Regions from separate parts of the Cohnella soli genome, predicted to be linked through region 2. Evidence: predicted binding sites of a transcription regulator. Region 2 holds the regulator's gene; the other holds the start of a gene.
What was found. The regulator CtsR, encoded in region 2, represses protease genes until heat stress. The targets are predictions, from matches to a motif close to ATGGTCAATAAAGGTCAAACA.
Positions count from the first base shown of each region.

Region 1 (16,200 bases), on a different contig from region 2:
TGATCGGACAGGACCCTCGCCGGATCGAGCATTTATGGCAGCTCATGTATCGCGGAACCTTCTATAGGGGCGGACCGATATTGACGAGCGCGATTAGCGGACTAGAGCAGGCGATGTGGGATATCCTCGGCAAATCGTTAGGCGTTCCGGTCTACCAGTTGCTTGGCGGGGCTGTCCGCGATCGGATCAGGATGTATAAGCACATTGGCGGAGATACGCCAGAGGAAGTATATGCTTCCGCGGCTCAGGCGGTAAAAGAAGGCTTCACGATGGTCAAAACGGCGCTTCCTGTCGCGCGAACATTGGAGCCTCCTTACTATATCGAACGACAGGCGGAGCGGATGGAGGCTATCCGGCAAGCGATCGGTCCGAAAGTGGATTTCGGCGTCGACTTTCATGGAAGAATCAGCCCGGCGTTGGCGATCCAGCTTGCCAAGCAATTCGAGCCTTTCCGGCCTATATTTATCGAAGAGCCGTGCCTGCCGGAAAACGTAGACACGATGGCAACCATCGCGCGTTCTACGGTCATTCCGATTGCGACCGGCGAAAGGCTGTTTACGAAATGGGCGTTTCGCGATGTGCTGAACAAGCAAGCGGCGGCCGTGCTGCAACCCGACCTTGCGCATTGCGGAGGCATTCTCGAGGGCAAGAAAATCGCCGCGATGGCAGAAACATACTATGCCGCAATCGCTCCCCACAATCCGCTGGGACCTGTCAATCTTGCCGCCAGCATTCAACTTGCCGCTAATGTTCCGAACTTCCTGGCCCAGGAGCAAGTTGAGCTTGGAGAGAAATTGCTGAAATGCCCGTTCGTCATACAAGATGGGTACATATCCGTACCGACGGCGCCCGGACTGGGGATCGAGCTTCGGGAAGACGCGCTGGAGGAGCTTAGGTACGAAGGCGATTATGATTTGCCAAGAGAGTTCCATGCGGATGACGGGTCTGTTGCGGACTGGTAGAATCGCCTTGTCCGGAGGGAGGAAGCATGTTGAGCAAAGGCGCGGGCGATTGGCGCGAGTCGTCCTATAGAGATTACCCGAGTATAGTCGGCGAGAACGAATTCATTCGCATAGAGATCGTTCCCGGCCGGGGCAGCAAAGTCGTTTCTCTGCAAAATGCTGAAACGGGGAGAGAGTGGTTGTTCGGGAATGACCGGGAATGGGAGCCGCTGTCCTACGGGATGAACTGGGAAGACGGCGATCGCAGCGGCTGGGACGAAATGTTCCCGACCATTCTCCCCTGTGCCGGCGCCGATCCGGGTTGGAGGCAGGCCTCCTTCCCGGACCACGGTGAAGTGTGGGCGCTTCCGTGGGAAAGTCGGGTATCTCCGGAAGAAGCGCAAATGTGGGTAGAAGGCGTGCAGGTTCCCTATCGACTGAGCAAAACCTATCGACTATCCGGAAGAACAGTCGAGCTGTTATATCGGCTCGAAAATCCGACTCCGCACCGATTTACCTATATGTGGGCGCCGCACGCGCTACTGGCTATCCGGGAAGGGATGATGCTGGCGGCAGAACCCCATCAGGTGAAGATCGAAGTTCCGTTTACGTTCGGAAATAGATTGCAGCTGGAAAAAGGGTTCAGTCCTTATCCGCAGGCAGTGACGACCGATGGCGCGAAAACGGATTTATCGGAGTTGTTCGCCGACGGGGCGGTTCATGCCGAGAAATATTGGTTCACGCAGACATTTCATGAAGGCTTGGTTACAATAGCCGATTCTCAAACCGGAGAGTCATTGCAATATATCGTCAACCCTGATGAAGTTCCTTACTTGGCTGTGTGGGTGAACAACGGAGCTTTGTGGGGCGATTACAATGCAGCCATTGAACCGGCAACGGCTTATATGGATAGCGTCGAATTCGCTACGGCTTTGGGCAAGGCAAAGGCGGTTGAAGGATTTTCTTCTGTGACTTGGAGCTTCAAGATTCGTTTGACATCGCGTGACGAGAGGTGATGCAGCTATGGAAATTATCCGGCATCGAAGCAGACTAAAGAATACGCTGCGGAAACTGGTTCAGGGCGGGGAACTGAGTGTAGGGTTTCTCGGGGGTTCCATTACGGACGCGAGACCCCGTCATAATTGGCCGGAGGCTGTTATCGCTTGGTTGGTGGAACGTTATCCCGGAGTATCCATTCGCGTCGAGAACGCGGCGATTGGCGCAACGGGCAGCGAATTGGCCGTCTATCGGGCGGAAAGGGATATCCTGCAAAGAAAATGCGATCTTGTATTCGTAGAGTACGCGGTCAATGATTATTATGTACCCAGGGAGAGACGGGCGCAAACCCGTGAGGGACTTCTTCGCAAGCTGCTGGCTGATGGGACGTCCGATGTCGTCTTGACCTATACCTACAATCAGGACATGTACGAAGACATGGCGAATCGGAAGACGCCGGAGTCCATTTCGGATTTCGAACAGCTAGCCGAGCATTATGGGCTTGGATCGGTATGGATGGGGCTTCATGCCTGGCAGGAAGTCGCCCGAGGAATGATGAGGTGGGAAGAATGGCTTCCCGACGGGCTGCATCCGACCAGCAGGGGGAGCCTCTGCTACGCCCAGAGCGTCATCGGATTTCTGGAGCGGGAGTTGGGGGCGGGGGGCCAAACTGTAGACGCTGCTTGCGAAGCGGAGCGCATAACGCTTCCGGTGCCGCTAAACCCGGGGAATTGGGAGAACGGCTGGACGTTAGATTTGACGCGGATCAGGCGAGAGGGACCATGGAGTCTGCGACGCTGGCCGCATCTGGAATGGATAGACCAATGTCTGGTAACGTCTGCGATCGGATCCAGGCTGTGTTTTTCGTTTCAAGGCCGGGGGTTTACGCTTGGACTTGATTTCGGTACTTTAAGCGCCGATTTCCGATACAGACTGAACGGAGAAGACTGGCGCAGCGTCGAGCTGGACCGTCCGGATTGGTGCCCTGAGGAAGGGTGGTTTCTTGCCGTTACCGTTGCTGACGATCTGCCGGCGGGTGAGCATCTGTGCGAGATCGAAGTCGTTCACGGCAATCGGGAACGCTGCCGGGGTAGCCGCTTCCAGCTTGCTTTTGTCGGAATTATCTCACCCGGTCAATGATTGCTTAACCGTCCTACCCGCTGGCATTTTTTCCGTAATCCGTCGGCGTCACGCCGCACTCTTTTTTGAAAAGTCTAAGTATTTTACAATTGCATCGCTCCTGCTGTCGAGTCAACTCGAAAGCGAAGAACCTCCAATCCGTTATTCATTCGGAATTGGAGGTTCTTCTCGTGTCGTTAGGCGAGGCGCTCATGGGAGATAGTTTCATGGACGACGCGCGCTGTGTTATAATCGGGGGTGATAAAGACGTACGTGATAGACACAACGAGGAGGTGCCTTGCCGATGAGTCAGCGGAAACGAGCGGTTCAGAGCCGACGTCCCAAAGTGATCCCGATGCGTCTAGATGCGACGTTTTTCTTCGAACGCGCCGTTCAGTCTCTGGATCGGTACCATTACGACAAGGCACTCAAATACTTCCGCCGCGCCGTCGAGTACGAGCCGGAAAATCCAGTTAACCATTGTAACATGGCAGGCATTCTGTCCGAGATGGGGCGGTACGAGGAGTCGAACGATATCCTTCGCACTGTGCTGGACGGGATCGATCCGATGATGACGGAGTGCTACTATTACCTGGCTAACAACTACGCCAATATGGAACTTTTCGAGGCGGCCGAAGAGGCGCTCGTTCGATATTTGGAGAACGACACGGAAGGGCAATTTCTGGACGAATCGGATGAATTACTTGACCTGCTGCATTACGAATTGAATCGGCCCACGAAGCTGGCGACGATCAAGGCGAAGGAAAATATATACGCGCATGACAAAGCTCGCGAACTGCTTGAAGCGGGGCGTTTCGCGGAAGCTGTGAAGATGCTGGAAGAAATTATCGAGCGGGATCCGGCTTTTCTCGCTGCAAGGAATAACTTGGGACTGGCATACTATTATATGGGCCTGTTCGAGAAGTCGGTTGTTACGATTTCTGAAGTGCTGGAGGCGGAACCGGGCAATTTGCATGCGTTGTGCAACTTGGCCATCTTCTATCAGCATTCGAATCGGGAAGGGCAACTGCAGACGCTTGTCGCCAAGCTGAATAAGACGGTGCCAATCCACCCAGAGCATGTGTTTAAGCTTGCGACGACCCTTGGCATCGTTGGGCAGCATCGCGAGGCCTACTCCCATTTTCGTCGGTTGCTTCGCACGGGGGAACTGGCGAACGAACCGAGCCTGCATCATTTCGCTGCCGTAGCCGCGACGAATCTCAAAAAGTACGACGATGCGGAGAAGCATTGGAAACAAGCAGAGCGTCTCGATGCCGAGTCCCCAGTGCCGGCCTTTTACTTGCGGAGGCTTGAAAAGGTGCGGGCAGGAGATGAACGCGCGCCGACGCATTACCATTATCATCTTCCGTTCGAGGAGCAATTTCGGCAATGGTCGGAAAATCCGGGACAGGTGACGGAAGCGCTCAAGCGCGATCCGTTAATACGCTCCTCATTCTTCTGGGCGCTTCGACATGGGGATCGCCGGACAAAGGTGCAGGTTATTCAAGCACTCGGCCTAGTAGCCGACGAAGAAGTGGTCGATGCGCTCAAGGCGTTCCTTGTAGATGCGGAAGAGGAAGACGAATTGAAGCGGGTGGCGGTGCTCGTCCTGAGGTCCATCGGCGTTCAGGATTCGCTTGTCGTCACTTTCAGTGGTCGGACATTGACACTAGAGGCTCGGCGCAAGCCGGGTAAGCTCCCCGTGTGGGACAGCTCTTGGCAGGTGGTGCTGGAACTGGCGCTCGACGGCATGTCAGGTCGTTACGACGTTGTACAGCAGCACGACATGATGACGTTATGGGTCGATTATTTGTCCCGCGTCTATCCCGAAGTGCCGAAGTTGCATAAATCGACGGGATGGGCAGCCGCGTTGGAATACTGGACGGCGAAAATGCACAGAAGAACGGTCACTTATGCGGATCTGGTCGAACGTTACGGTGTCTCCCAAGCGAGCATCAGCCGTTACGCGAACCGGATCGACGAAGCTTGCGGCATTCGTGAGAAGCTGGATTTGACGACGCCTTCGTTTAATTGAGAATATTCCGCAATCTGCATTATGCGTTGCGCAACAAGGAGGAGCAAAACGTGCATAAATCAATCGTAATCGGCACTGGTCCTGCAGGACTGACGGCAGCAATTTACTTGGCAAGAGCAAACTTGAATCCGCTCGTCATCGAAGGGCCGGAGCCAGGCGGCCAGTTGACGACAACGACTGAAGTCGAGAACTTCCCAGGCTTCCCGGAAGGCATTATGGGGCCGGATTTGATGGCGAACATGCGCAAGCAGGCAGAACGCTTCGGCGCGGAGTTCCGTACCGGCTGGATCAACGCGGTCGACATGTCGAAGCGGCCGTTCACCCTTAGCCTAGAAGGCGGCGAGACGCTCCAGGCGGAGACGATCATTATTTCCACGGGCGCTTCCGCGAAGTATATGGGAATTCCCGGAGAGCGGGACAATGTTGGACGGGGCGTCAGCACATGTGCCACATGCGACGGGTTCTTCTTCCGGGGTAAAAAAATCATCGTTGTCGGCGGCGGCGACTCGGCGATGGAAGAGGCAAATTTCCTTACGCGATTTGCATCCGAGGTTACGCTTGTCCATCGTCGAGACGAGATGCGGGCATCGAAGATCATGCAAGACCGCGCACGTGAGAACAACAAAATTTTGTGGGGTCTTAATAAGACGCCGGTTGAAGTCATCGCAGGAGATCACGGAGTTACCGGACTTAAAGTGCGCAACAACGTGACCGGAGAAGAAGAGATTCTCGATACGCAAGGGTTGTTCGTCGCGATCGGCCATACGCCGAACACGAAGTTTTTGGATGGCCAGATCGAGACGGACGAACTCGGCTACATTAAGGTGAAGCCGGGCTCGACGGAGACGAACGTGCCGGGTGTATTCGCTTGCGGCGACGTGCAGGACCACAAGTATCGCCAAGCGATCACGGCGGCGGGCAGCGGCTGCATGGCTGCGCTCGATTGCGAGAAATTTCTGGAAAACTCCGCCGTTCATGATTGGAGCCAGACGCTGTAACTTTCCAGTTTATTAAACATCATTAATTTCTTATGAGGTGTCGACAAAAATGTCAGAATCGTTGTATGTAGGCGTGGATTTGGGCGGTACCGCCATCAAAGTAGGTTTATGTAATTCGGCGGGAGAGCTGGTTCGCACATTCGAAGGACCGACACAGGCTGCGGATGGGGCCGATGCCGTGCTGTCCAATATTGCGTCCTACGTCAAGGAGCTCGTTCCTCCGGGAACTCCGGAATGGGAAGCTGTCGCGGGTGTCGGTATCGGCATCGCCGGATTCCTCAATATTCCGGAGGGAATCATCGATTTCTCGCCGAACCTTCCCTTCCGTGACGTTCCGGTAAAGAAAATGATGGAAGAGAAGATCGGAAAGCCGATCAAGATCAATAACGACGCCAACGTGGCTGCGCTCGGCGAAGCTTGGGGAGGCGCGGGCAAAGGCGTCGCCAACTGCGTCTGCTACACGCTCGGTACCGGGGTCGGCGGCGGCATTATTTTGAACAATCGGTTGATCGAGGGTTTCTCGGGTATGGCAGGAGAACTTGGCCACTTAGCGATCGTGGCTGATCTCGAAGCGATCCAATGCGGCTGCAGCAAGATGGGCTGCTTGGAAACCGTATCGTCGGCTACCGGCATTATTCGTATGGCGAAGGACGCCGTTGCTCGGGGCGATCGGACGACGCTCAGCCTGGTAGAGGGCGAACTGACGGCGAAGGACGTGTTCGACGCAGCGAAAGCCGGCGACGAAGCCGCGCAGCGTATCGTCGCACGGGCAGCGTTCTACTTGGGCAAGTCGATGTCTGTTGTAGCCGTCGTCGTTAACCCGCAACGATTTATTCTTGGCGGCGGGGTTAGCAAGGCCGGCGAGTATTTGTTTGAGCAAATTCGCGAAGTGTTCGACAAGCTGACACCGGACAGGGCGCGTATTGGCGTCGAGATCGTTGCTGCAGAGCTTGGCAATAATGCCGGAATCGTGGGCGCGGCAGGATTGTTCCTTCGCGCATAACATGAAACAGGCGCCCGGCACCGCTGCTCTTAATCGCGGAGCGGGCGTCTCTTATTTCGGATGATTCATCTATCGTACAGCCGTCGTTTGTTACCGGGGAGGAATGGGCATGGATTCGATCGTAATGCAACCGACGCTTGTTATCATTACCGGAATGTCGGGCGCGGGGAAAACGATCGCAGTACAAAGCCTGGAGGATTTAGGCTTTTTCTGCGTCGATAATTTGCCCCCCGTGCTAATTCCGAAGTTTGCGGAACTGATAGAGCAATCCCAGGGAAGGATCGCGAAGATTGCGCTTGTTATCGACTTGCGAGGACGAGAGTTTTTTACAGCGTTGTCCGAATCGCTAAGTCATATTCGCGAGCACTATACGTTCCACTACGAGATCTTGTTCCTGGATGCGACTGATTCCGTTCTCGTGCAACGGTACAAGGAAAGTCGCAGAAGGCATCCGCTCGCGCCGGAAGGTTTGCCTCTCGAAGGCATCCATTCGGAGCGTAAGCTTCTGGAAGACTTGAAGGGCTGGGCGACGCAAGTCATTGATACGAGCAACTTAAAGCCAGCGGCGCTCAAGGAGAAAATCATGGGCCGGTTCACGAACATGGACCGGAATCATATCAATATCAATGTTACTTCATTTGGTTTCAAGTACGGTGTTCCGATCGATGCGGATTTGATTTTCGACGTTCGTTTTCTTCCGAACCCGCACTATGTCGAGAGTCTTCGACCAAAAACGGGTGTAGATCCTGAAGTATACGACTATGTCATGAAATGGCCGGAGACGCAGACGTTCTTGACAAAGCTTCTCGACATGCTCCAATATTTGATCCCTCTCTACCACAAGGAAGGCAAAAGCCAAGTCGTGATCGGGATCGGTTGTACGGGCGGCAAGCACCGTTCCGTTGCGCTTGCGGAATATTTGGGACGCATGCTTGGATCCAGCGATACCGAAAAGGTGAGAGTGAGCCACCGCGATTCCGATCGCGACCGGGCGGATCCGAGGTGAAGGGATGAAAGAGCGACAAACGCTGAGTCGTAAACCACGTATCGTCGTCATCGGCGGAGGTACGGGGTTGTCCGTCATGTTACGAGGATTAAAGCAGAAGCCGCTCGACATTACGGCGATTGTTACTGTAGCGGACGATGGTGGCAGCTCGGGGATTTTGCGGGAAGAATTGCAAATTCCTCCACCGGGTGACATTCGCAACGTTTTGTCTGCGCTCGCAGACACGGAGCCGCTGCTGTATGAAGTGCTAAAATACCGGTTCAATTCCGGAACCGGCTTAGCTGGACACAGCTTGGGAAATCTCATTCTGGCGGCGATGACTGACATTACGGGCGATTTCGTGACGGGGATTACGGAGCTTAGCCGCATATTCGCGGTACGCGGTCGCGTACTGCCGGCGGCGAACCATGCAATCGTCCTAAAGGCAGAGATGGAGGACGGGTCGATTGTCGTCGGCGAATCGACGATTCCGAAATCGGGGCTAGCGATCCGCAAAGTGTTTTTGGAACCTGCTGACGTTGAGCCGCTGCCTGAGGCAGTGCAAGCCATTCAAGATGCAGATGCGATTCTGATCGGGCCTGGCAGCTTGTACACAAGCATTCTTCCGAACTTGATCGTACCCAAGCTGGCCGAGGCGATCGTGCAATCGCAAGCGGTGAAGATGTTTATCTGCAACGTCATGACTCAGCCGGGCGAAACGGACAACTATTCGGTCAGCGACCATCTTGCTGCCGTACATGCGCATATTGGTCATCATTTATTCGATTATGTCATCGTGAACGATGGGGAGATACCGCCGCAAGTACAAGACTTGTACGCCGAGAAGGGCTCCACCGCAGTCCATCTGGACTTGGAGGAAGTGACAAAACGCGGTTACAAAGTCATCGCGGATACTCTTGTGCTTTTCAGGACATATTTGCGTCATGATGCTGCGAAATTAAGCGATCATATTTATCATCTGGTCGAAGATTGGATGCTGCGAAAGGGGGAATAAGACATGTCGTTTGCGGCGCTGACGAAAAAGGAATTAACGATGCTCGACGCGGAGGAGTGCTGCCAGCGGGCGGAACTATCCGCGCTTATCCGCATGAACGGAACGATCTCCCTGTCGAACAGACGGGTGATCCTCGACATCGCCACCGAGAATGCCGCGATTTCACGTCGGATATACACCCTTCTGAAGAAGCATTTTACAGTCGTGACCGAATTGCTTGTGCGGAAGAAAATGAGGCTGAAAAAAAACAATGTGTATGTTGTGAGGGTGCCGGCGGGCGCGGAAAATATTTTGAACGATTTGTCGATCGTCTCCGAAGGATTCCTATTTCATCCGAGCATCGACAAAAATCTGGTCCGCAAGCCGTGCTGCAAGAAAGCTTATCTTCGCGGGGCGTTCCTGGCCGGCGGCTCGGTGAACAATCCGGAAGGTTCCTCGTACCATCTGGAGATTGCGTCGATGTACGAAGAGCATTGCCAGGCGCTCGTCGAGCTGGCGAACAAGTTCAACTTGAACGCCAGATTCATTGAGCGGAAGAAGGGCTTTATTCTTTATATTAAAGAAGGCGAGAAGATCATCGAATTTCTGAACATTATTGGCGCGCATCAGGCGTTGTTCAAATTCGAGGATGTTCGCATCATGCGGGACATGCGCAATTCCGTTAATCGAATCGTCAACTGCGAGACGGCGAACTTGAATAAAACAATCGGGGCGGCCGTGCGGCAGATCGATAACATCAAGTTGCTTCAGAAAGAAGTTGGTTTGAACAACTTGCCGGACAAATTGCGGGAAGTCGCGGAAATTCGACTGCAGCATCCGGATATTAATCTGAAAGAAGTCGGCGACCTGCTGAAAGGGCAGGTCAGCAAGTCGGGCGTGAACCATCGACTCCGGAAGCTCGACGAATGGGCGGAAAAAATCCGGAATGGCGGGGCATAATCCGTATGGCGTATTTGTTCACTTAAGTGTTATAATAGGTTGGAAACTGTAGCTCGGGGGTCCCGACGCGCGGGACGAACAAAGATAGGGGGTATCCGGTCCATGACGAGACAGCCGGTAGTCGTTCGGCTTAAAACGGGACTTCACGCCAGACCGGCGGCACTATTCGTGCAAGAAGCCAATAAATTCTCCTCTGACGTCTTCGTGGAGAAGGATGAAAAGAAAGTAAACGCGAAGAGCATTATGGGCATAATGAGTTTGGCGATCAGCTCCGGTACGGAAGTCGCGATAAGCGCGGAAGGTTCGGACGCAGAGCAGGCTGTAACCGCTTTAGTCCAGTTGGTCAGCAAAGAAGAACTCGAAAACCAATAAGCAACCGTAGCATGGAGCTCCCGATGGGAGCTTTTTGCGTTTTTGGACAATATTTTAAAACAATTGTTTAGTCAGGCACGTCAGATATAATGCATGATAACAAGCGAAGGGTGGTTGTTTCGTTTGAAAGGACGCGTATGGTTGCAAGGGGCTGTAGCCGCAGCGATGGTGTTGACGGTGGCTTGGATCGGATTCGGAAGGGGAGTGGGCAACGTGGCTTCGGCGGAAACGGCGGCGGCATCGGGGGCGACACCTTACACGATTACGGTTGGCGCTAGTGGATCGATTAAAGCAAATCCGGACATCGCTTACGTAAACGTGGCGGTAGAGACGCGCGGAGCGAAAGCGACGGATGCCCAGCAAGCGAATGCGGCCAAATTCGCGGGCGTCGAGAAAGTGTTGTACGAGAAGTATGGCATCGACAAGAAAGACGTGCAGACAACTGGTTTTGACGTGCAACCCGAGTACAACTACACAGAGAAAGACGGACAGGTGCTGAAAGGTTACGTTGCCGTTCACTCCATCCAGGTGTCTTACCGCAAGCTGACGGAAATCGGCAATCTGCTCGATGCTTTAACGACTGCCGGTGCCAATCGCGTCAACGGCGTGCAGTTCTCGACCGAGAAGCGGGAGCAATATGAGCTTGATGCGCTCAAGAAGGCGATGGACAACGCCGCTGCCAAAGCCGGAGTGCTCGCCACGTCTTCGAAGCGGCAACTCAAAGGTGTCATCAACGTTGTGCAGAGCGATTCAGGCACCAGCCCGATCCCTTACCCAGGCGCCATGTTCGACTCGATGGCGAAAATGTCGGCGGCTCCAGCGGCGACTTCAGTGCAGACCGGACAAATCGAGATCAGCGCGCAAGTGACAGTGCAGTACGAAATGCAGTAAACGAGGTCAGTTTATCGCGTATTACCTTTAATCACATGAGTTGCCCGAATGCCGCTTCGTAGCGGCATTCAGGCAACTCATTTTTTATTGGGGTTATATGGCCGGAATATGATCTGAGGCGAAACAAAAACGCCCCCGGTTGCCGGGGGCGTTCCATGGCAAAGCTTGCAAGTTCTGAGCAGATTAAGCTTCTTTGTACTGATGCATTTGCCGAATGGAAAGCGCTTCTTCAAGCAGTTCGATGAATTCAGCGGAAAGATTCATTTTCTTGGCTTCACGATAAACCTCGAGCAGATGCTCATCCTTCAGCGGGCGAAGCAACGATGCTTTGTCGCTGAGTCGGCGGGCTGCAATCATGTCGATATGGGTGTCGTGTTCGCGTTCGTAGTAGCTGCGCGAAGGCACGGAAGACGAAAGGTTCTCGGAAGTGGTATTCACTAAATACGGATAGGCTCGGTTAGACATAAATTCCCTCCTCTAGGTTTCCTAGGAGATCGCTATAACTGGTTGCAATTGGAATAACCTCTGGAAATAGCATATCATGAATTGTTAAAGCCGAAGAGGGGGCATTCAAAGTTTTGAATTTTTGTTGACACAAGAGGGGGAGTGTGATATAGGGGGGTTACCTACAAAAAAACTCCGACATCCCGCTGGGGGAGTCGGAGTTTGACGCATTTAGTTCACTTTGTCGATGACCTTGTCAATCAATCCGTACTCGCAGGCGACTTCGGCTTCCATGAAGTTGTCGCGGTCGGTGTCTTTCTCAATACGTTCCAGCGGTTGGCCGGTGCGTTCGGACAAGATACCGTTTAACTTGTCGCGAAGCTTCAAGATGCGGCGCGCGCGAATTTCGATATCGCTTGCTTGACCTTCAGCTCCGCCGAGCGGCTGATGAATCATCACTTCGCTGTTCGGAAGCGCGAACCGTTTGCCTTTGGCGCCTGCTGCTAGCAAGAACGCTCCCATCGAAGCGGCCATACCGACGCAGATGGTGGAAACGTCCGGCTTAATGAATTGCATCGTATCGTAAATAGCCATACCCGCCGTGATGGAGCCGCCGGGGCTGTTGATGTACAGGTGGATGTCTTTCTCGGGATCTTCGGCCGCCAAGAAAAGCAATTGGGCGATGATTGAGTTGGCAACAACATCGTTAACCTGCGTTCCGAGGAAAATAATGCGGTCTTTGAGCAGCCGGGAATAAATATCGTAAGCCCGTTCTCCTCGATTGGTTTGCTCGACAACCATTGGTACGAAACTCATGGTGGCGTCCCTCCTCATAATTGTTTATCTTATGAATCGCTTGCGGTTTTCTTATCATAGCGAATCTTCGAACAAAAGTCAAAGAAAGTCAAAGAGATGTTTGGGCGTGGCTGCTAGCAAAAAAATAAAACCCGACCATATGTCATGGTCGGGTTAAGTTCAATGATAAAAGTTGGCGCGCCCGTGAGGAATCGAACCTCAATCTCAGCCTTCGGAGGGCTGCGTCATATCCGTTGGACCACGGGCGCTCGCTAATACAGCAAAAATTATTATACTCCGCAGATGGTTAGAATGCAAGGGTTTACGGTGTTTTTAAATTTGTAATTTTCGTGTACGGCAATACTTGCGCGAAAGACGAAATTTAGCTAAAATAAGGGTGGGACTAAAAAGGTTTATGCGGGACATTTTAGGTCCCAATCAATCGAAGTCGCCACAACATTCGCATCGAAGCCGGCAAAAGCCATCCGGTCTCGGGAGGAAAAGCGGGAACTATGCGAAAAATCGTTGATATTCAGAAAAAGCTGTTGCCCGACATCTTGCAAGTGATGGAGAAGAGGTACGACATTCTTCATCGTATCGGTTTGGCGGGGATGATCGGCAGACGTACGTTAGCCGCAAGCGTCGACATGACGGAGCGGGTGTTGCGGGCCGAGCTCGAACTTCTGCGTGCGCAAGGGTTGCTTGATATGGCGCCTTCCGGCATGACGCTGAGCGCGAGCGGTAAACAGCTAGTCGAAGAGATGGAGCCGATCGTCAAGGAACTGTTTGGATTATCGGACATGGAAGATCGACTGCGCGAGGCGTTCGGATTGAAGCGGGTCATTATCGTATCCGGGGATTCGGACGAATCGGAGCATACGAAGATGGAACTTGGCAGGGCCGGCAGCCGCGTACTGCGTGAGAGCCTATCGTCGGGGGATGTCGTAGCCGTTATGGGCGGGTCGACGATGGCTCGGATGGCATCGCAATTTTCCAATCCATCGCAATGGAAAGACAACTGGTTCGTGCCTGCAAGAGGCGGCTTGGGCGAGAGCGTCGATTATCAGGCGAACACGATCGCTGCGGAGCTAGCCAAGAGAGCCGGAGCGCGTTATCGAATGCTCCATGTGCCTGATCATCTGAGCGAAGAAGCCTATCAGACGATCATGCAGGAGCCTAACGTTCGCGAAGTGGTCGATATGATCCGCGGCGCGAGAATCGTCGTTCATGGTATCGGAGACGCGATCACAATGGCGAGTAGAAGGAAGCTCAGCGAAGAAACGAAAGATGAGCTTGCGAAAGACGGTGCGCTGGCGGAAGCGTTCGGGTACTATTTTGACCGGGCGGGGAAGGTCGTGCATCGGATGGCGACGGCGGGGCTCAGGCTTGACGATATCGAGTCGGCTGGATTGGTCATCGGCATCGCGGGCGGTCGAAGCAAGGGAGAAGCGATCGCTTCGGTTATGAGATTCGGTCACGACGACGTTCTAGTGACGGACGAAGCGGCGGCTGCCGAGGCATTAAAGCACGTATGATTCGCAGCGAAGCGATCAGATGCAGTTTCAAGCTCGAATAACGGGTAATCCTATTAGGTAACGAGGTCTCGGCGCTTTGGCGCCTGACATATAAAAAAGCTTTAATTCCAAGGAGGAACCAACCATGGCAGCAGTAAAAGTGGGTATTAACGGATTTGGACGTATCGGACGTAACGTTTTCCGCGCATCCCTCAACAACCCGAACGTAGAAATCGTAGCGGTCAATGACTTGACGGACGTCAGCACGCTGGCTCATCTGCTGAAATATGACACTACGCATGGTCGTCTGAACGGCACCGTTGAAGTGGGCGAAGGCGCTCTTATCGTCAACGGAAAAACGATCAAAGTGTTCGCAGAACGCGATCCGGGCAACCTCCCTTGGGCTTCCGTTGGCGCGGAAATCGTCGTCGAATCCACGGGCATTTTCACGGCGAAAGAAAAAGCCGAGCTGCACCTCAAAGGCGGCGCCAAAAAAGTCATTATTTCCGCTCCTGCTTCGAACGAAGACATCACGATCGTTTTGGGCGTCAACGAAGATAAATATGATCCAGCTGCTCACACGATCATCTCCAACGCTTCTTGCACGACGAACTGCTTGGCTCCGTTCACGAAAGTATTGAACGACCAATTCGGCATCGTTAAAGGCATGATGACGACGATCCACTCCTATACGAACGACCAGCAAGTGCTTGACTTGCCGCACAAAGACCTGCGCCGCGCTCGCGCTGCCGCAGAAAATATCATACCTTCTTCCACGGGCGCAGCGAAAGCGATCGGCCTCGTATTGCCGGAATTGAAAGGCAAACTGAACGGCATGTCGTTCCGCGTTCCGACGAAAAACGTTTCGGTAACGGATCTCGTTGCTGAAGTGAAATCCAACGTAACAGTTGAAGAAATCAATGCGGCTCTGAAAGCTGCTGCAGAAGGTCCGCTGAAAGGCATCCTTAACTACTCCGATGAGCCGCTCGTTTCGAGCGACTACAACGGCGATCCGGCTTCTTCCACGATCGACGCACAGTCAACGATGGTCGTCGAAGGCAACATGGTTAAAGTCGTTTCCTGGTATGACAACGAGTGGGGCTATTCCAACCGCGTTGTGGATTTGGCTGCCTTCATCGCTTCTAAAGGTCTTTAAGTTTCTTCTTCGAAGAAATTTCGACCATCCCCCTAAATCCCCCTTCCTCCAGGAAGGGGGACCCCAAAGGGCCGCGCCCTCCGGACACCCGCAAATTGCCGTATGATCGACCGACGAGCGGGTGGGGGTTACAATGTGCATAGATCGCTACGTCCCGGATTTGCTTCGCAAACCGGGACTACGCTTTACTTAGGAGCGGGCGGGGGATTCGATTCGCGCGATTGCGCGCGCTGCGAGTCCGAAGCAAATGCGTGCACGATTCCGCGTTGACTGGCGCCGCTCATCGTGCAAGGTCAAGGGCTTAGCACTTCTGTGCGCTGTCTGCGCCGCTTGAAGTGCGAAGTTCAAGTGCAAGGTCAAGGGCGTTGCACTTCCGCGCGCTGACTCGCGCCGCTCGAAGTACCGATATACACATAAGGACATAGAGCAAGGCTCCATTAGCTTGGAGCCTAGCTTTGCGCCCGGAGACATACAACCAAGCATCCCCTAGGAGGTTTGACTCTTGAACAAGAAAAGCGTTAGAGACGTCGATGTTGCAGGGAAGAAAGTATTTGTCCGGGTTGATTTTAACGTGCCGCTCGAGAATGGCGCCATTACGGACGACACGCGTATTCGCGAGACGCTGCCTACGATCAAATACTTGATCGAGAAGGGCGCGAAAGTCATTTTGGCGAGCCACCTCGGCCGTCCGAAAGGCGAAGTTGTCGAAGAGTTGCGTCTGACGCCTGCTGTTGCCCGTTTGTCCGAATTGCTCGGCAAGCCGGTTGCGAAAGCGGATGAAGTGGTTGGCGCAAGCGTGCAAGCGCAAGTTGATGCGCTTAAGGACGGAGACGTGCTTGTGCTTGAGAACGTGCGGTTCCACCCGGGCGAGGAGAGCAACGACGTTGAATTGGCGAAAGCATTCGCTTCGCTTGCGGATCTGTTCGTGAATGACGCGTTCGGCGCTGCGCACCGCGCTCATGCTTCGACGGAAGGCATCGCGCACCACATTCCGGCT
Region 1 covers NZ_JBHSMI010000002.1:44,699-60,898, forward strand. Annotated here, with positions in the region: gene dgoD (galactonate dehydratase) at 1-962, shown strand, start outside; gene ACFPOF_RS00670 (aldose epimerase family protein) at 989-1,957, shown strand; gene ACFPOF_RS00675 (SGNH/GDSL hydrolase family protein) at 1,965-3,077, shown strand; gene ACFPOF_RS00680 (tetratricopeptide repeat protein) at 3,361-5,091, shown strand; gene trxB (thioredoxin-disulfide reductase) at 5,142-6,089, shown strand; gene ACFPOF_RS00690 (ROK family glucokinase) at 6,139-7,092, shown strand; gene rapZ (RNase adapter RapZ) at 7,202-8,098, shown strand; gene ACFPOF_RS00700 (gluconeogenesis factor YvcK family protein) at 8,103-9,092, shown strand; gene whiA (DNA-binding protein WhiA) at 9,096-10,031, shown strand; gene ACFPOF_RS00710 (HPr family phosphocarrier protein) at 10,134-10,403, shown strand; gene ACFPOF_RS00715 (SIMPL domain-containing protein) at 10,527-11,294, shown strand; gene sda (sporulation histidine kinase inhibitor Sda) at 11,478-11,759, opposite strand; gene clpP (ATP-dependent Clp endopeptidase proteolytic subunit ClpP) at 11,970-12,554, opposite strand; tRNA gene ACFPOF_RS00730 (tRNA-Arg) at 12,728-12,802, opposite strand; gene ACFPOF_RS00735 (sugar-binding transcriptional regulator) at 13,046-14,068, shown strand; gene gap (type I glyceraldehyde-3-phosphate dehydrogenase) at 14,193-15,203, shown strand; gene ACFPOF_RS00745 (phosphoglycerate kinase) at 15,706-16,200, shown strand, end outside.
Region 1: the regulator CtsR is predicted to act here: its motif matches at 12,629-12,649, upstream of clpP (ATP-dependent Clp endopeptidase proteolytic subunit ClpP).

Region 2 (16,200 bases):
AACCGCAGCCGCATGGACCACATTGCTCATCTGCTGAAAGACATTCGTTTGGCCGAATGCGAGCTGCGCGATCCGTTCTCGGTGGAAAGCTTGATCGGGACGGAGCAACCCGACCTCATTTTCCATCTGGCTGCGCAAAGTTTCGTGCCCACCTCCTGGAATTCGCCGATCGATACGATTCACAATAACGTCGCCGGAGAGGTAAACCTGTTCGAAGCCATCAGACGTTTCGGACTTGGTACGCGAATTCAGATTGCTTGCTCCAGCGAAGAATACGGCCAAGTTGAGCCGGACGAGACGCCGATTCGAGAGACGAACCCGCTCCGCCCGCTCAGCCCTTACGCGATCAGCAAAGTCGCTCAAGATTACTTGGGCTATCAATATCATAAGAGCTACGGTCTTCATGTCGTTCGTACGATTACGTTTAACCATACCGGGCCGAGACGCGGAGAGAACTTCGTCACTTCGAACTTCGCCAAGCAGATCGTCGACATCGAGAAAGGCAAGAAGCCGCCCGTCATCTACGTCGGCAATCTCGACGCGAAGCGGGACTTCACCGACGTGCGCGACGTCGTACGCGGCTATTGGCTCGCGCTCGAGAAAGGAAAACCCGGGGAAAACTACAACATCGCTTCGGGCAAATGTTATACGATCTCGGAAGTGCTGGCTCTGTTGCTATCATTCAGCGAAGTGAAAATCGAAGTGAAAACGGACCCTGCCCGCTTGCGCCCTTCGGATGTGGAAATTCTGCTCGGCGACTACCGCAAATTCAACGAAGCGACCGGATGGGCGCCCGAAATTCCATTCGAGAAGACGATGGAAGACCTGATCGAATATTGGCGAGCGCAGCCTTAAGGAACGACTGCTAAGGGGGAACGACCGACTATGTACACGATGTGCACGATCATCGCCAAAAACTACATCGCGTTCGCGCGGACGCTCGTCCAGTCGTTCCTCGAGCACCATCCGAACGGCAAAGCGTACGTGCTGCTGGCGGATGAGAGCGAAGGATTACTGGATGGCCACGAGAAAGATTTCGAGTGGGTGCATTTGAAGGACATCGGCTTGCCCGAGTGGCCTTCGCTTCGTTTTCAATACGGCATTACGGAGTTCAGCACAGCGGTTAAGCCGTTCCTGCTTGAATATTTGTTGTCCGTGCGAGGCGAAGAGCATGTCGTCTACTTCGATCCCGACATTCTGATCACGCAGCGGATGGACGACTTTTTTCAAGAGTTGCCTGAGTATACGATTGTGCTGACGCCACATATTTTGACACCGCTGCCCGATGACGGGCAGAAGCCGGAAGAGATCGATCTGTTGAAGTCGGGCGTGTACAATCTCGGGTTTATCGCGGTCACCCGCAAAGACGAGACGTTCCGTATGCTGCGTTGGTGGAAAGAGCGGCTGCTTCGGTATTGTCTGATGGACCCGGCCAAGGGATACCACGTCGACCAGCGGTGGATGGATCTCGTACCGGCGATGTACGAGAGTGTACGGATATGGAAGGATCCCGGCTACAATGCTGCCTATTGGAATCTGCACGAGAGGCCGATCGTCAACAACGGCGGAATGTACGAAGTCGGAGGACGTCCGCTGACCTTCTATCACTTCAGCGGATTCTCGGCAGACTTGTCCGTCATCTCGAAGCATCAGACGAGGTTTCAATGGCGGCATGCGCCTGACTTGCTCGGCTTGTTCCGGGACTATCTCGCGCGATTGACGTTGAACGGATACGCGAAGACGGCGGGCTGGCGGTATGCGTACCATTATTTCGATAACGGAATCGTCATTCCTGCGATTGCAAGGGAAGTGTACCGGAAGATAGGAGCGTCGCAAGTGTTCGGTAATCCTTTCTCCACGTTGACGCCTCACGGTTTTTACTTGTGGTTGTTTGCGCCGATGAGCTTGAGCGGCCGAATTCCGCGCTTGCTGAAGGAAATTTACGATATCCGCGTCGACCTGCAACGACTGTTCCCTGATCCGACAGGCGGAAGCAGGCACGGCTTGATGACATGGGCGCGGACGTTCGTCCCGATGGAATACGGCGTCGATCCGATCGTGTGGAATCCTGTTCTGGATTCGATGGGCGGATAGGAGAGTGAGGACGGATGGCGATTGAAGAAGGCGCGGGCGTGGATACGGGCGCAGGCACCGGCACCGGCACGGGAGCAGGCATGGCGCGCGGCGTTAATCTGATCGGATACGCTCGTTACGAGATGGGCATCGGCGAGTCGTGCCGGCTGGCGGCCCGCGCGTTGGAAGCTTGCGACATTCCGTTCGCAATATTGAATTTCGCTGGGGGCAACATGTCGCGCAGCGAAGACCGATCATGGGCGCATCGGGAGACGAATAAGCCGGAGTACGCCGTTAACCTGTTCCATATTAACGCGGACCAGATGCCTGTCGCTTATGCGGAGCTCGGAGAGCAATGGTTCGCGGGGCGCGTCAATATCGGTTATTGGCATTGGGAGCTGCCGGAATTTCCCGCGTTGTATGCGGAAGGGTTCCGCCACCTGAATGAGGTATGGGTGCCGACAGAATTTATCCGACGAAGCGTCGCCGACAAGTCTCCGGTTCCGGTTGCGACGATTCCGCACGGCGTTCGCGAACCGGAGCCGGTTCTGGCTGAGCGTGCGCGGTTCGGCTTGCCGGAGCGAAAGTTTCTGTTCCTGTGCATGTACGACACATACAGCTACTCCGCGCGCAAAAACCCGCAAGCCGTCTTGGCGGCTTACCGCGCGGCGGTCGTTCGTTACGGGATTCCTGCTGGGCTCGTTATCAAAATGAACAATCCGCAGCGGGCAGAGATCGATAATCTGAAGCGGGAGGCGGCAGGGCTGCCGCACGTGCGGATTATCGACCGCGTCATGAGTCGGGACGACGTGCAGCAGTTGATGCGTTGCTGCGATTGTTATGTGTCGCTGCATCGGTCGGAAGGGTTTGGCTTACCGCTCGCAGAAGCGATGATCATGGGCAAACCCGTCATCGGAACGAACTGGTCGGGCAATACCGATTTTATGACGCCGGATAATAGCGGGGCGGTTCGCCATCGTCTTGTCCGGGTCGGTCAGGATTTCGGGCCTTATAAGGCGCATCAGCTTTGGGCGGAGCCGGACATCGAACATGCGGCGCATCTGATGAAACGAGTCGTCTATGACGATGAGTGGCGGACAGCCATCGCGCGAAGAGGACGGGAGACGATACGCGAATCGTTCTCGCCGGAGGCGTCGGGGCGAGCGATGCGAGAGAGGCTGGAGAAGTTATGGAACGTATGAAGCGCTCGGCTGCGGGCGCTTTTTGGCGTGCGAGGGATGTCAGTTCGGGGCCATGTCGGAGGCGGAGGTTCTCTTGTAGTGTCCCGGCGCGATGCCCATTTCGGACTTAAATGTCTTGGAAAAATGATGAATGTCGGCGAATCCGCAATATTCGCTCGTTTTCTGCAAGGATACGCCATCTCTTAACAGTTCCGCAGCATGTTGAATGCGCAGTTTAATCAAAGTACGCTCTAGCTCATTGGGATCGATTGCTTGAAGATACGCTTGCATTCAAAGAAGCATTATTTTCCTCCACTGTGCCGGAAGTGGTTAAGGAGGCGGTATCCGCGAACTTGTCCGTGCTCAAATCGCCGACGGTGCTACGTCTGACTGACGGATCCTTGTACGGTTTCGAAGGCTGTATCGAGGATGTAGGCTGCTGCGAGGGGTCTTGCACGCACGTGTGGAATTACGCATATGCGGTTCCGTTCTTGTTCCCCCGTCTCGAACGCAGCATGCGCGACTTGGATTTCAAATACAACCAACGGGACGACGGCAAAATGGCGTTTCGGTTGATGCTGCCGATCGGACGGGAAAGAATGGACTGCGTTTGCGCGGATGGTCAATTTGGCGGCGTCATTAAAGCTTATCGGGATTGGAAAATATCAGGCGACACGGAATGGTTGAAATCGGTCTGGCCGGCGATTAAGAGGTCTATAAGCTATGCATGGTCAGACAGCAACGAAGATCGGTGGGATCCGGGAAAGACGGGCGTTCTCACTGGGCGACAGCATCACACGTTGGATATGGAACTGTTCGGCCCGAATTCGTGGTTAAACGGCTTTTATCTGGCCGCCCTCAAGGCTGGGGCCGAAATGGCTGATTACCTAGGAGAAGGAGAGACTTCGGAGGAGTTCGAAAGCATTTTCCGCAAAGGTAAGAAATGGGTCGACGAATATCTCTTTAACGGCGAATACTACGTCCAACAAGTGGATTTGACGGACAAATCTTTGCTGGAGCAATTCGATGAGGACACCTGTAATACCTTCTGGAACAAGGAATTGGGCGAAATCAAGTATCAGATCGCGGGCGGCTGCGCCATCGATCAAGTTCTCGCTCAGTGGCATGCGAATTTATGCGGAATCGGCGAGGTTTTTGATAGAGAACAGACTCGTTCGGCTTTGGGCGCCTTGTACCGGCATAATTTCAAGGCCAGCATGCGCGGTGAAGCGAATACCTGGCGGTTGTATTAGCTGAACGACGAGGGCGGCCTCGTGATCTGCACATGGCCGGAAGGGACGTACAAGCCCGCGATTCCGCTCACTTATAATTCGGAGACGATGACGGGCTTCGAGTATCAGGCGGCCTCTCATATGATTCAAGAAGGATTCGTCGAAGAGGGATTGTCGATCGTGCAAGCAATTCGGGATCGTTACGACGGCGAGAAACGCAATCCGTGGAACGAGATCGAATGCGGCAGCAACTATGCCCGATCGATGGCGAGTTATTCCTTGCTTCAAGCATATACAGAAGGGGCTGCCCCATAAGTCATGAAAGTGACTAAGGGGCAGCCCTTGTTTTGTGCTCACGATATAAGTTTTGCGGAGAATTTGGCCACCCGGTATCCAAAAGAAGCGAAGTGCCGTCTAGTCGTCTAAGTGTAAAGCATACAACTCATTTCAGCGTTTTCCTGAATTTTGGGAAATCAATTGCAAGAAAGTCATTTATTTCGGCCTATTTGCATCAAAACCGGCCAAGTGAAGAAAACAAATGCCGTTTGTGCAATTAAAAATCCCAGCCGTGGGAAAAGTCTTGAAACAGATGCCTTTTTTACAACAAGACAAAGACGCAAATCAGTAGCGAACAACGTTTGCATTTTTCAGAAAACGGCGTATAATGAGATTATAGTCAAAGAAAGTCAAAGTCAGAAACGGATCGGAGGTTAGAAAAATCTTGCGTAACATTACCGATCTTATCGAACACTACCTAAAGCAGATTTTGCATAACAGTTCCGAAGGGTCCGTCGAAATTCAGCGCAGCGATTTAGCTGACAAGTTCAGTTGCGTGCCGTCGCAGATCAATTACGTCATCAGCACCCGATTCACCATGGAGAAAGGGTATCTCGTGGAAAGCAAGCGTGGGGGCGGCGGATACATCCGGATTCAACGGGTTGACTTGCCTTCTCTTGAGACGGTACAGCATCATATCCAGCAAACGGTCGGCGATCAGATTGACCAAACCGCCGCGGAAGGGCTGTTCTACCAGCTAGAGCAGGCCCAGTTTATTACCCCGCGGGAGGCGATCTTGCTGAAGGCGGCAGTATCCCGAGAGGTGCTGACGCTGAAGCTTCCGCTAAGGGACGAAATACGCGCCAAGCTCGTGAAAGCAATACTTGTTGCCCTTCTTGGCAAATAGGCAATGGACTTTCGAAAGGAGGCGGATCAACCGATGCAATGCCAGGAATGCGGCGAACGGCCGGCCACGCTTCATTTTACGAAAATCGTGAACGGAGAGAAGGCCGAACTGCACATTTGCGAGTCGTGCGCCAGGGAAAAAGGGGAGCTCATCCCCGGCACTTCCAGCGGATTTTCCATCCATAACTTGCTGTCGGGCTTACTCGACTTTGAGACGATGTCCGCCGGATCTGTCGCTAAACCCCAGCCGACGGTGAAATGCGAGACGTGCGGCATGACATACGCTCAATTCAGCAAAATCGGCCGGTTCGGCTGCAGTCATTGTTACAAGCAATTTTCCGAACGGCTTGATCCGCTATTGAAGAGAGTGCACGGTAACACCGTACATGTCGGCAAAGTACCGAAGCGGGCCGGAGGCAAGTTGAAGACCAAACGGGAGATCGATCGGCTGAAGAAGGAAATGGTAAGCCGGATTGAACGGGAGGATTTCGAAACAGCGGCGCAATTGCGGGATCGGATTCGCGAGCTTGAGAAAGAAATGAGCGGCTGAAGGGCGGGAACGAAAGATGCCGAAACGAAAACACGTAACGACGGCGTTAAGCCAGTGGATGAACGGAACGGGGCCTGATTCCGATGTTGTCATCAGCAGCAGGGTCCGTATTGCCCGTAATATCCGGAACTTGCCGTTCCCGCTGATGGCGAATCCCGAGCAATCGAACTCCGCGATGGAGCAGTTGCTCGCAGTTGCAGATAACGGGCGGCTGAACGGTTTGGGCAAGATCGAGCAGATCAAACTGAGCGAGTTGACTGAGCTTGAGAAGCTTGTACTTGTCGAGAAGCATCTGATCAGCCCGAACCTTGCGAACGAATCGCGCAACGGAGCGCTGATCCTTAGTCCGCATGAGGACGTCAGCGTCATGATTAATGAGGAAGATCATCTTCGCATTCAATGCCTTGGCTCCGGGTTCCAGATCCGCGAAGCATGGGATTCTGCCAGTAAAATCGACGATATTTTCGAGGAGCAGGTCGATTATGCTTTTGACGAGAAGCATGGTTACTTAACGAGTTGCCCGACGAACGTCGGCACCGGCATTCGGGCTTCCGTAATGATGCATCTACCCGCTCTCGTCATGACGGGGCAGATCAACCGGATTTTGTCTGCCGTCACGCAAGTCGGTCTTGCGGTACGAGGACTGTACGGCGAAGGCAGCGAAGCGACGGGCAACCTGTTCCAGGTGTCGAATCAGATTACGCTCGGGCAGTCGGAACAGGAGATTATTGAAAATTTATTCCAGGTTGCAAGGCAAATGATCGAACATGAGCGCTCGGCCCGGAGTAAGCTATTATCCGAGTCCCGGCTGCGCGTGGAGGACAGGATACGGCGATCGTACGGCATTCTCTCGCAGGCGATCATTATCGATTCGAAAGAAGCGGCTCAACGGTTGTCCGACATCCGGCTCGGCGTTCATCTTGACCTGCTTCCGGAAGTTGACGGCCTCGTTCTGAACGAATTGCTCGTCACGACACAGCCGGGTTCCCTGCAAATGACTTATGGGGATGCGATGAATGCGGAAGATCGTGACCGGTCCAGAGCGGAAATGATCCGCTCGCGACTGGCAACTATTTCATAAATGTTTTATTCTAAATTTAAGGATCCAGTTCACTTTGGAGGTGTGTCTCATGATGTTTGGAAGATTTACGGAACGTGCGCAGAAGGTGTTGGCTTTGGCTCAGGAAGAAGCGGTGCGTTTGGGACACAATAATATCGGCACGGAACATATCCTGCTCGGATTGATCCGGGAAGGGGAAAGCATTGCGGCTAAAGCACTTATCGCGCTCGGTCTCGGCTTGGAGAAAATCCAGGACGAAGTCGAATCGCTGATCGGACGCGGCCAAGAACAACCGACGAACATTGCTTATACGCCGCGGGCGAAAAAAGTCATCGAGCTGTCGATGGACGAAGCGCGTAAATTAGGTCATACGTACGTGGGCACGGAACATATTCTTCTCGGACTCATTCGCGAAGGCGAAGGCGTCGCCGCCCGCGTCTTGAACAACCTGGGCATCAGCTTAAATAAAGCACGCCAGCAAGTGTTGCAGCTGCTTGGCAGCAACGAGAGCTCGTCGCAGAACCATGGCCCTTCTTCGAACGTCAGCACGCCGACGCTCGACGGCTTGGCTCGCGACTTGACGGCAAGCGCTCGCGACGGCAATATCGACCCGGTCATCGGCCGTTCGAAAGAAATCGAGCGCGTGATCCAGGTACTGTCTCGCCGGACGAAGAACAACCCTGTTCTTATCGGTGAACCAGGCGTCGGCAAGACTGCGATCGCCGAAGGTCTCGCGCAGAAGATCGTTGCTAACGAGATTCCCGAGACGCTTCGCGACAAACGCGTCATGACGCTCGACATGGGCTCGGTCGTCGCCGGCACGAAATACCGGGGCGAATTCGAAGACCGGTTGAAAAAAATCATGGATGAAATCCGTCAAGCGGGTAATGTCATTCTCTTCATCGACGAGTTGCATACGTTGATCGGAGCGGGAGGCGCGGAAGGCGCGATCGATGCCTCTAACATTCTGAAGCCGGCTTTAGCCCGCGGCGAATTGCAGTGCATCGGCGCGACGACGTTGGACGAATACCGCAAATATATCGAGAAAGACGCCGCGCTGGAGCGCCGATTCCAACCGATTACGGTCGATCAGCCGACGCCTGAAGAAGCGGTCCGAATCTTGCTCGGCTTGCGCGACCGTTACGAAGCGCATCACCGCGTGAAAATTACCGACGATGCCATCGAAGCCGCGGTCAAACTGTCCGATCGTTACATTCCGGATCGGTTCCTGCCGGACAAAGCGATCGATTTGATCGACGAAGCAGGCTCCAAAGTCAGGCTGAATTCGTACACTGTACCGCCTAACTTGAAGCAGCTTGAGACACGTCTTGAAGACATCCGTAAAGAGAAGGACGCTGCTGTCCAAAGTCAGGAATTCGAGAAAGCGGCCGCCCTTCGCGACACCGAGCAGAAGATCCGCGAAGAGCTCGACCATACGAAAAACCTGTGGAAAGAAAAGCAAGGCCGCACCGATTCCGAGGTAACGCCGGAGGATATCGCCCAAGTCGTCGCAAGCTGGACCGGCATTCCGGTTAGCAAGCTGGCTGAAGAAGAGACGGAACGCTTGCTCAAGATGGAAAGCATTCTGCATGATCGCGTCATCGGCCAAGACGAAGCGGTTAAAGCGGTATCTCGCGCCATCCGTCGATCCCGTGCCGGTCTGAAAGATCCGAAACGTCCGATGGGTTCGTTTATTTTCCTTGGTCCAACGGGCGTCGGTAAGACGGAGCTCGCTCGCGCCATCGCAGAAGCGATGTTCGGCGACGAGAATGCGGTCATCCGCATCGACATGTCGGAGTATATGGAGAAGCACTCCACATCGCGTCTCGTCGGAGCGCCTCCGGGATACGTCGGTTACGACGAAGGCGGTCAGTTGACCGAGAAAGTACGTCGCAAGCCGTATTCGGTCGTGCTGCTCGACGAGATCGAGAAAGCCCATCCGGAAGTGTTCAACATTTTGCTTCAAGTGCTTGAGGATGGTCGTTTGACCGATTCCAAAGGTCGTTCCGTCGACTTCCGCAACACACTGATCATCATGACGTCTAACGTCGGCGCAGAGCAGATCAAGAAGAACTCGACTTTGGGCTTCACGGCTGCGCAAGATGCGGGCAAAGACTATCAGAACATGAAAGATAAAGTGCTTGCGGAGCTGAAAAAATCGTTCCGTCCGGAGTTCCTGAACCGGATCGACGAATCGATTGTTTTCCACCCGCTGAACGAAGAGCACATCGCCGAGATCGTCACGCTGATGGCCGACGACTTGCGCAAACGCCTCGCCGAGCACAACGTCACGTTCGAACTGACCGAAGCGGCTAAAGCGTTCCTTGCCAAAGAAGGCTACGATCCGCAATACGGCGCTCGTCCGCTGCGTCGTGCGATCCAGAAGCATATCGAGGACCGTCTGTCCGAAGAACTGCTGCTCGGCAAGATCGCCAAAGGCCATTCGCTCGTCATCGACGAATCGGAAGGCGGGCTCATCGTCCGGCAGAAGGGCGAGATCGAGCTGACGAAAGCGTAAGCTAGGTCGTCTTTCAGGACGATAACAAAACAATGCATGCAGCTTCCAAGGCTGCGCGATTACTGCCAATGCGGCGGTGATTGCGTGGCCTTTTTGCGCCTACCGATTCCGTGCCGTTGTGCTGTGATAATATCATTATGTTTCGTATGGGTAAGTGGCCATGTACGCTTTCGGATATGCTATAATATTGTCACATTACGTTCCTCATGCCTCCGGGACCCGGTCCGCAGGTCGGCATTTGATACGGCAGAAATACAGTTACTAAGTGCCATTTCATAACCCGGAGGAGGAACGAAACATGAGCCAGGCTACGTTGGACTTGATTCTCGTTGAGTTGCGCAACTTCAGAACAGAAGTCAACGAGGAGTTCCAGCATGTCCATGCAGAGATCCGTACGCTTAAGACGGATGTGCAGGAGCTCAAGGCAGATGTCCAGACGCTCAAGACAGACGTGCAGACGCTCAAGGCAGACGTGCAGAAGCTCAAGGCAGATGTTGAGATTCTCAAGACAGATGTGCAGAAGCTCAAGACAGATGTCGAGACGCTCCAGACAGATATGGAAAAAATGCATAAGGAACAGCAGGCATTCGGTAAGCGGCTGAACAGCCATAAAGAGATGTATGCCCAATTGATCGGGACAACCGTCTCCATTAAAAACATGATAGCGGAGCAGAATGAGGAATTGGAGCGTCGGGTGTTCTACCAGTTTCATTCCCAAGCCGCAAGCATCGAAGTGCTGTACCGCGAACAACTGTCTATGAAAAGGGACATTGAACTATTGAAAACGGCTATCCAAGCATAAGTCTACGAATTCCTTTTATTCAGATAACAAATTAGGCCCCCTTGATCCGGTTTCCCGGACTGAGGGGGCGTTCGATTTTTGTAGGAGAGTAGCAAGGTGGTTAAAGTGGTGCTATATTGGTGGAAAGAATCGTGATATCAATACCGCGTTTGTGAATTTCGCCTAGCAAAAGGTCGATGAATTCTTCCTTGAGGTTAAGCTTGATTGCAGAGAAATAGCTTTCTAGCAGCGCTTCGTCGCTCAGTGTGTGCAACAACATGTCCCACGTCTTTCTTCTGAATTCCAACTCTCGTGCATTTCCCGCGTTTTTTCTTCCGGGCCAAACCCAATGCTTCCGGGCAACCGAGCGATTCGGGCGCTCCATATTCAGATTTCACGCCTTCCGATTCCGTAGTTTTTAGGGAAAATCCGTTAAAGTAGTATGTGATAATCTTAAGTCGAATTACTAGGCTCAGCATCTCATTTCTAGTGCGTTTTCATGTAAAATTGACGTGCTTTCATGTGTAAGCGAAGGCGGTAGGAATGCAGCAGGGGGCGTAATTGGAAATTCGATGTCCCGCTTTTGGATTTCGATCAGAAGAAGTTCTATGAAATCTTGATCCAGCATCAGTGTTGTTGCGGTTAAATAGCATTCCAGCAGTTGATCGTTGGTAAGTGTGTTCATCAACATTCCCCATGTCTTTCGTTTGAGTTCCAATCCACAATTTCCGTTATCAGAATTTCTATTCATTCAAGGTAAAAAATGTTAAAGTAGTATATGATTATCTTACGCCAATTATCGAGACGGAACAGCCCATTTCTGGTACATTTTGACGAAAGAATGATGCAAAGCGAATTTGCACAATGTCTATAGGCTGCTAGGGGATGGTGCATAAAAAAAGAGACTGCCTGTATTTTCAGGCAATCTCTTTTTGAAGGATCTTGGGGCGAAGCTAGGCCCATAATCCTTGGGGACCAGTTTGTTGATATTGCTCTTTGCCTTTCATCAAACTTCAACTGTACGTTGCCCTTTCATTGCTCTGATTATTGAACTTTTAATTACATCGTGTGAAGCGGGGGACCATACGACTTCTGACATCAGCAGCCATCTCCCTTTAATACGCGTTATATTCAGTTGTCCATATGCGGGAGCAGAATTGAAAAAGTAGAAAATCATTGGGTCGTATCTTACGTTTATACGCATAGCAATGCACTGCCAAGAATGCAAGTCGTGAAGGTAACACTATCGGCGAAGAAGTTCCCACCCATTTAATGTAAGGGAAATGCAAAAGTTGTTGATGGGAAATCTGGAGGGATGCAAATAAAAAGAGACCGCCTATGGTGAGGGATCTCTTTGATTAGGCTTGAGGGCAACATTAGGCCCAAGTGGTTTTGGGACTAGCTTGGTATTGCGTTTTGTCTTTCGTCAAGCGTTCGACTACGCTTTTCTCCTGCGGAAGCAAATTGTGCATCTTGTTAGCCTTAATGCCCTGGCTTTTGAATTGCTTAATTACATCGTGTAATGCTGGGGACCATACGACTTCTGACATTGGTAACCCTCGCCCTCTTTTAGAATTAATTTCATAGTGCTAAGTCTTTTATACCATAAAATTTCGTGAAAAGGAGAAGTTTGTCGAATGAACAAGAAATTATTTTTCGTCTTGTTTCTTGTCACTTTCATATTGCTTCAAACTTGGTATTTATATGTAATTTTCGATCGCCCATATATCGGACTTGATCTGCAAAAAAAGGAAAGCCAGTGGATCGTTGCTTACGTGTATGAGAATAGTAATAATGCTCTAACAAAAAATGAGGTCAAAGTCGGCGATGAAATCGTTGAAGTGGACGGACAGCGAGCAAATCAATTTCCATCCGTTATGAAGTGGAAAACGGTTGAAGGGGCGAAATCGATTGTCTACCTTAGAGCTGGGGCCGAATTTAGAATCGACATTGTGAAGGATGCTCTCTTGTCTAGCTATGATTACTTGGCATTAGCGGGCGAAACAATATGTTTTGTAGTCGCCGCTGTATTATATAAACGAATGTCGCATATTCGATCGGCCAACTACTTAGCACTATTATTTCTGTCGATGGGCGGAGCGTTTATGAGTTTGGTAGCTTCGATTCGAGGGGACGCCTTAGGAAAGATATTTATTATGTCTTCTGTTATGTTGATTCCAGTCATTCTGTTGCACTTTTTCATAGTTTTCTTTGAAAATAAAAGCGGAGGTTCGATTCGAAAACGGGTCGTCTATCTCATGTATGCATTTGTAGTCGTGGTCTTCGGGGCTCATTTTACGTTATTAATGTCAGCTAATATCGTTCAACATATTTTTGGCTATATATACTTAAATTGCATTTCATTTTTTGTTTTAAGCATTTTATGCAATATCGTATTCTTGATAAGGATGTATTTGAAGTATCGCAAAGAAAGTACGGAAATACGAATTATCATTAGAATGATACTGGTATCTTTAGTTTTGTCATTTACGCCATTAATCTGTTTATCCTTTTTACCAAGTATATTATTTGGGAAACTCTTTGCAGCGTCATTTTATACCAGCTTGGCCGTACTGTTCTTCCCCTTGTCGTTCACCTACCTGCTAGCTTCCAAGAAACTGTACGACATAGACCTGGTCATTCGCCGCTTCATGCTGACAACAACACTTTCGCTTGTGCCGAGCGGCATTGTTGTTGGGGTGGTCGCGCTGATGTTTCCAGCTGATGCCGAACCTAATCGGCTTCTTGTCATTTTCCTGCTTCTTGTCGTGCTGATGTCGTTCACTTTGTACGCTCTCGAATATTTTACGACGAAGCTGGAACGTGTCATATTCCCGAGGAAGTACCGGTTGCAGCAATCTCTGAAGAAGATCGCCAAAAATCTCGGGCTGATCTCCAGCTTGAGAGAACTGAAAGATATTATTCTTCTCGACATTGTAGAGACGTTGCAAGTGTTCGGAGGAGCTATTGTTTTTAAGTACAAGGATTCAATGGAAATGGTTATGGTGGGCGAAATAGATGAAAGTGAAGCGGGGCGTCTGGCGGAAGCGGAATCGCCCGAGCATCCATCGTATCTCCGCCGGGAAATCATCCGTAACGAAGAGTACGATTGTTATTTGATTCTGGCGCAGAAGAAGACGAATACGCATCTGGGGTTCGAAGAGACGCAATGGCTGAATCTGATCATCTCGTATTTATCCGTCAGTCTGGAAAACCTGCATCTGATCCGCAAGATGACAGCGAGGCTGGAACAGCTCGCCGCACACATTCCGTCTGAAGAGACGTCTGCGGAATTCGCTTGGTTCCGCAAACTGATCTTCGAACTTCAGGAGAAAGAACGGGTGCGTATCGCGGTCGATCTTCACGATACGACGATGCAGGATTTATTTTTCCTGAAGCGCAGATGCAACTCTTTGATAGAGAGGAATGTCTTCTCTGCTGAGGGGATAACGCATATGAAAGGAATCGTTGAATATATCGATGTCATTAATATGAATCTTCGACAGAGCTGCTTCGAGCTTCATCCGTATCTGCTTCAGGAGATCGGCCTTGTGATGACAATCGAGAAGCAGATCGGTCTTGAGATTGTTTCCGCCCCATTCGAGATCGAGTTTCACGCTGTGCCCTCGTACTTAATCGAAAGCTGCGACTTGGAGATGAAGCGCCATCTGTTCCGCATCGTGCAAGAACTGCTGAACAATGCCAAGAAACATTCGCAAGCCTCCCGGGTCAAGATTGATATTACCGTATTGGGTTCCCACCTTACGCTGTCTTACGAAGACGATGGTGTCGGCTTTGACGTCAACGAAGCTGTGCCGAGAGAGATAGGCGGGTCTCGATCTGGAGTGGAATATATGAAGAGCCGGATTTTATCGCTGAACGGTCGTTGGAGGCTGATCACAAGCAAAGGGGACGGTATGAAACTGATGGCGGACTTCCCGATAAATAAGGAGAGGGCAGCAGGATGAAGAAGTACAAGGCTATCGTTGTTGATGATCATCCTTTAATGGCGCAGGCGACGAAACGGTTGCTCGAACAGATTGAAGAGATCGAAGTTATCGGGGTCGCGCATGATGGGAGAAAGAGTCTGGAGCTTGTCGAAGAACACGAGCCGGACTGGGTTTTTCTTGATTTTCAGCTCCCGGACCAATCGGGGATGCAAGTTACCGAACAGATCAAATCGATGTATCCTCATGTGCGCGTCGTCATCTTCACCGGCGTGGACGTATCTGATCTTGTTTATAAGCTGCTGGAGCTGAGAGTGAGCGGCATTATTTCGAAGGATACGAGCGAATCGGCATTTCGACATATGGTAGCTTGCATTCAGGAAAATCATATCGTGTTGCCTCAGGACGTGTTTTACAAAATCAAGCTGTTTCCGGCAGGCTCTTCAGACGTTGCCTTATTGACGGAAGAGGAAATCCGCATGATGACGTTGATGGTTCAAGGGTCAACGTATGAGCAGATCGCGGATACGATTCACGTCAGCAAGCGCTCGGTCGATAATTATTTGAAGAGAATTTATGACAAGCTGGGCGTGCAAAACCGGAACCAGGCGATTGAGAAGTTCGTGCAAAGCAGGCATCATAGCGAATAGTCGGGAGGGTCACGGATTGGATCAAGCCTTTCTGAGCCAAATGCTAGACATGGCAGATCGCCATTTTCAGAGTCGGGATATGAAAGATTTGATGCGAGAATGCATCAATGAGAAAGCCAAGGAACAGTTCAAATGGGCGTCAATGACGACTTATGTCCATGGGATGCTGGGAGGAGAGTCACCGGCGATCGAACGGGCGGCGGCTTTGACGGAATTGCTGATGCTGGCTTTGGATATCGTGGACGATGTGCAGGACCAGGACAACGCCTCAATGATTTGGATGCAGCGGCCGCAGGCGTATGCGCTGAATGCCGTTCTGTCTTTCATCGCGGTTGCGATGTCCGAATGGCGGGAGATCGGAAATGCCGACATGCTCGGCGAAATCGGCCAACTGCTGGCGCGTTCGATCGAAGGGCAGCAGAAGGATGTGAGCGGCGCCGTCGTGACGGAAGCGGACTATGTCGAAATGGTAAGACAAAAATCCGGAGCTCTCATCCGGCTTGCTTTCCGTATGGGCTATTCGCTAGTCGATGGCTTGGAGCGGGAGACGACGCAACGAATAGACGAAATGGCAGAATGCGTCGGGATGATCGCCCAGATCGGGAACGACGTCAACGATGTGATCCGCTACGACGTGAAGAACGATTTGCTGCAGAAGAAGCGTACGCTGCCGATATTGTTCATGCTAGTCGATAGTCATGAGGAATTCCCTCCAATCAGCCAGTACTACGAGGGCAAGATCTCAGAGGAGGAGTTTCTGCGTTCTAAGTCGGAGTGCATGCAGTATATTCGCGATTCGGGATGCATCGAGTACTCGCAAGTGATTCAGCGGCTATACACCGAAAGAGCGGAGGAGCTGCTGCAATTAATTCCGGCTGTCTCCCCGTGGAAAGAGAAGTTGAAGGAACTGACGCTCGGCCACGTATAAGACATACTGGGAGATCGGGTTTCTCAGCCGCCGCGAAAATGGTACACTTCTCAGTAGAAACGACATGGGGCGGGAGAGTGCAGGATGGCTAAGGTCAA
Region 2 covers NZ_JBHSMI010000004.1:35,476-51,675, reverse strand. Annotated here, with positions in the region: gene ACFPOF_RS02795 (GDP-mannose 4,6-dehydratase) at 1-855, shown strand, start outside; gene ACFPOF_RS02790 (hypothetical protein) at 886-2,094, shown strand; gene ACFPOF_RS02785 (glycosyltransferase family 4 protein) at 2,109-3,275, shown strand; gene ACFPOF_RS02780 (helix-turn-helix domain-containing protein) at 3,315-3,545, opposite strand; gene ACFPOF_RS02775 (GH116 family glycosyl hydrolase) at 3,524-4,507, shown strand; gene ACFPOF_RS02770 (hypothetical protein) at 4,529-4,801, shown strand; gene ACFPOF_RS02765 (CtsR family transcriptional regulator) at 5,208-5,669, shown strand; gene ACFPOF_RS02760 (UvrB/UvrC motif-containing protein) at 5,703-6,218, shown strand; gene ACFPOF_RS02755 (protein arginine kinase) at 6,235-7,299, shown strand; gene ACFPOF_RS02750 (ATP-dependent Clp protease ATP-binding subunit) at 7,349-9,796, shown strand; gene ACFPOF_RS02745 (hypothetical protein) at 10,095-10,598, shown strand; gene sda (sporulation histidine kinase inhibitor Sda) at 10,699-10,962, opposite strand; gene ACFPOF_RS02735 (sporulation histidine kinase inhibitor Sda) at 11,050-11,262, opposite strand; gene ACFPOF_RS02730 (sensor histidine kinase) at 13,289-14,545, shown strand; gene ACFPOF_RS02725 (response regulator) at 14,542-15,174, shown strand; gene ACFPOF_RS02720 (polyprenyl synthetase family protein) at 15,191-16,102, shown strand; gene radA (DNA repair protein RadA) at 16,187-16,200, shown strand, end outside.